2 regions of the Gardnerella nova genome follow, and region 1 is predicted to be linked to the other one. Evidence: riboswitches for the same ligand, from Rfam matches in the RefSeq annotation. Region 1 holds a riboswitch; the other holds the start of a gene.
The links. A riboswitch is a leader RNA that binds a small molecule or an ion and turns the genes downstream of it on or off. The one in region 1 is predicted to bind thiamine pyrophosphate.
Positions count from the first base shown of each region.

Region 2: another riboswitch for thiamine pyrophosphate. It lies ahead of thiO (glycine oxidase ThiO); the one in region 1 lies ahead of thiC (phosphomethylpyrimidine synthase ThiC).

Region 1 covers NZ_CP058369.1:776,375-778,582, forward strand. Annotated here, with positions in the region: gene HXT56_RS03240 (methionine ABC transporter permease) at 1-644, shown strand, start outside; TPP riboswitch at 704-806, shown strand; gene thiC (phosphomethylpyrimidine synthase ThiC) at 804-2,208, shown strand, end outside.
Region 2 covers NZ_CP058369.1:1,296,389-1,298,596, reverse strand. Annotated here, with positions in the region: gene HXT56_RS05090 (peptidase) at 1-482, shown strand, start outside; TPP riboswitch at 860-964, shown strand; gene thiO (glycine oxidase ThiO) at 956-2,026, shown strand; gene thiS (sulfur carrier protein ThiS) at 2,093-2,208, shown strand, end outside.

The DNA of each region.
Region 1 (2,208 bases):
GTGATTTGCTGGTTGAAGGCGTGCTCGATACTTTAGTTATGACTTCAATCGCAACAGTGTTGGCATACGTTATTGGCCTTCCTATTGGCGTGTTGCTGATTACTTCCGGCAAGAAAGGTATTTGCCCAAATGCGCCGTTGAATGCTGTTCTTGGTTGGATAGTTAATATTGTGCGTTCGATACCATTTATTATTTTGCTCGTAGCTTTAATTCCGTTCACTCGCCTGATTGTTGGCACTTCCCTTGGTGTTCCGGGTGCTATTGTGCCGCTGGTTGTTACCGCTGCCCCATTCGTTGCTCGTATTGTCGAACAGTCGTTGGCAGAAGTTGACGGAAGCTTAATTGAGGCCGCACAAAGCTTTGGCGCTAGTAAATTGCAGATTGTGCGCAAAGTATTGTTGTGGGAAGCGTTACCTTCGCTTATTCGTGGAGCTGCTCTTACCTTTATTACGCTTTTTGGTTTCTCCGCAATGGCTGGAACCGTAGGCGCAGGCGGTCTTGGCGATATTGCTATTCGTTACGGCTACCAGCGTTACCAGTACGATGTAATGGCTGTGGCCGTGGTACTCTGCATTATTCTCGTGCAAATCGTGCAAAGTTTGGGAGATTTTATTTCCAGCTACATTAATCACCACGAGCGCTGAATTTCACAACATACCGTAACTTGTTAAGGTCATATAATCGTGTAAACTAGCCAACGATTCATTTTTTGCAGGGGAGCTTTCGTAAGAAGGCTGAGATAGGCGAAAACCTGACCCTTAGAACCTGTTAGTTAATACAACGTAGGGAGCAATGATTCTCATATGACCTCGAATTATCCGTATGCCTCGATGCGTGACCAATTCAATATAAACGCCTGCTTTATTGCAGACCCACAAGCTTGTAATAATCGACCACTTACAGATATTGTTGACGACGCTTTACGCGCTGGAGCGACACTTGTTCGCCTGCATTGCAACAATGAAAACGCTAAGGAAATTACAACTATTGCTCGCGATATCGCTCAAATTATTGAAGATAACAATAAGTGCGATTCCGTAACGTTTGTTATTGACGAGCGAGTTGACGTTGCTTGGCAAGCTAGAAATCAAAGTATCAAAGTTGACGGCATTCACCTTGCCCAAAGCGATATGGAACCTCGAGAAGCACGTGCTTTGCTTGGAGAGGACGCTATTATTGGCTTGTCTGTTGAAACCGAAAGTTTAGTCAAAGTTATTAATGAGCTTCCGGATGGTTGCATTGATTATATTTGCGTAACTGCCATGCACAATCCTGAAGAAGGATGCGAAAATACTACTGCCTCCTACGAATTGGAAGCAAATCATACTACGCTTGACGAAGCAAAAATTAATACGATTTGCTCTGCGAGTGATTTTCCGGTTTTGGTTGGTGGCAAAACGCAACTTGACGATGTGTCTATGATCGCAGGAACTAAAGCTGCGGGCTTCTTCGTTTCCGAGCCGCTTTATGCTTCAGAAACACCAGAATCCACTATGCGTGAATTTGTTGAACGTTGGAAAGCTGTACGGGGTGAAGTAAAACATGGTTACGCTAAACGCGTAATCGTAGCGGAAAATACAGAAGAAAAGTCTTCAAAACCATCTGAAGAAAAGAAGCCGACGTTTATTAACGCTAAAGAAGCAAAAGATGCAGCAAAATTAGCTAAGCAACAACGTGTTGATATTGCGGCTCGCGGTTGCACTCAGCGAGACAAGGCGCATATTCGCAAAACAACTCCTGTTCATTTTGAATACGAGTACGGTTCCTACGATTTGGAGGTTCCGTACACGGAAATTAAGCTTTCGGATACTCCAGGCGTGGGACCTAACCCGCCTTTTAAGGACTACAATACGGAAGGTCCAAAGTGCGATCCTAAAGAAGGTTTAGCTCCACTTCGTCTCGATTGGATTCGCGACCGCGGTGATGTTGTAGAGTATGAAGGACGCAGGCGTAATCTCCAAGACGATGGCAAGCGCGCTATTAAGCGCGGTAAGGCTTCTAAGGAATGGCGTGGTCGCACGCATAAGCCAATGAAGGGTGCGGATCATCCGATTACGCAAATGTGGTACGCTCGCCACGGAATCGTAACTCCAGAAATGCAATATGTTGCTACTCGCGAAAATTGTGACGTGGAGCTGGTTCGCGAAGAAGTTGCAGCCGGACGCGCTGTAATTCCTTGCAATATTAACCATCCGGAAGCTGAACCTA
Region 2 (2,208 bases), 520 kb from region 1:
ATTATAACGGTGGCGGCAATTATAGTGGCGGCAGCTATAGCGGCGTCTATAATAACGGTTCTGCTAATGGGTTCGGAACAAGCACCGTTGGAAGAGTAGAAACCGTTGACAAATCTGCTCTGAAGGTTGAAGTAGATAATTCCGTGAGCACTATCGGCAACGGCGAAAATGCATACACGCATTCGTATGTCACTGTTGCTAATACGCCGGAAGCCAAGAACTACCAGAACGCGCTCGACCACGCTAAGCAGGTGCTTTCTGACCCTAACGCCACACAAGCTCAGGTTGACGAAGCACTTAACGCTTTGCGAAACGCAAAGGATGCTCTGTCAAAGCGGCTTGCTGGCAACGAAGGAAAGTCTAACGGTGGCAAGATTGCGGATACCGGTGCAAACATCTCGGCATTCGCAGGTCTTGCTGCGACCCTTGCTGGATTAGGTATTGCAGGTTTCGTAGTGCGACGTCGCAAGAATCGCAAATAAGCGTTAGTTACTTTATGTAATTAACATTGCAGCCAACGTGCTGGTGTGAACTTTCTCCCATGAGTTCACGCCGGCACGTTTTTTATTAGTGTAATTAGTGTGGTAGGTAATTAAACGTAATTAATACGAAATTAAACAAATAAAGCCCTATTTTTTATGATAATTAGCGCCTGTTCTTCATAAAAGTGTTAAAATTTTGCATTAGTTGCGATGTGAAAAGTCAGCAATGTCGTTTCCATTTTGCAGCTGCGTGATATAAATTTACAAAATTAAATTCGCGAAAATTGCTGGCTATTTTCAAAGCAAGTATGCATACGTGCGTGAAAGTGCTGTAAAAGGCCGCAATATTTTGCTGTAAGTGCATAGTTTGAAACACAAACTATGCTCCCGGGAGCTTGTTCTATACAGGCTGAGAGGGCGGAAGCCGACCGGAAACCTGATGCGGGTAATGCCGCCGTAGGGAAGGAGTATATATGCGAAATATTCGTATTATTGGTGCAGGTATTATCGGTTTAGCAACAGCGTGGAGACTTACGGAAGCTGGCGTAAAAGTCAGTATTATTGATCCGGATCCAGTTTCGGGTGCTTCTCACCATGCTGCCGGCATGTTGGCGCCTACCGCAGAAATGCAATATCAGCAAGAAGCGTTGTATCCACTTATGTTCGAGTCTGCAACCATGTATAAGGAATTGGTTGATTCGGTTGCAAAGTACACCGATAAGCCAACCGGCTACTTAGAGTGCGGCTCTTACGTAATTGGCGGCGACGCTGCAGATAACGAGCACGTAAACGAGTTGCTAAACTTGCAGCATCGTTACGGCCGTAGAGCTGAGCATATTTCTGTTAGTAAGCTTCGTGAAATTGAGCCTGCTCTTTCGCCAACTATTGCTGGCGCTGTAAGCGTGCCGGACGACCATCAAATCAATCCTCGTCTTTTCACTGCAGCTATGATTGATGCACTTGAAAAGCGCGGTGTTGTTATTGAGCGTCGCGCTTCGACTCCAGATGATTTAGGACCGGACACAGTTTTGGCATCCGGCTTGGGTGCTAAGGATATGCTTCCGCAGCTTAAGCTTCGCGCTGTGTGGGGCGATATGATTCGCATGACTATTCCAGAGCCTCTGCGCCCAATTTTGAGCTCTGTGGTTCGTGGTTTTGTGCATGACCGTCCAGTTTATTTGGTCCCTCGCGCTAAGGAAACAGGCGAGCTTGTGCTCGGCGCTACTTCTCGCGAAGACGACCGCGATATTCCAAAGGTTGGCGGCGTGCTCGACTTGCTTCGCGATGCTGCAAGCGTGCTTCCTGGCATTCAGGAATGCTCGATTACTGAGGTTACCGCTGGCGGCCGCCCTGGAACTCCAGACGATTTGCCGTTCATTGGTATTGATCCTAAGACGCATACTACGATTTCCACTGGCTACTTCCGTCACGGTATTTTGCTCACCGCTTTGGGTTCTTCTTTGACTACAAAGCTTGTGCTTGAGCAAGAGTTGACTGAGAAGGAAAAGGGCTTCTTGGAAAGCTGCGATCCTGCTCGCTTCTAGTTACGCAAGTTTCTAGTAAACGTTTCTAGTAACGCAATTTTAATAGACGTTAATAAAGGTTGAATTATGCAAATCGTCGTCAATGGTGAAACTATTGAAGTTCAAGATGGGCTAACTGTTTCTGAGCTTATTGCTCAGCGTTACGGTTCTGACGCTGGTCCTGGCATAGCTGTTGCAATTGG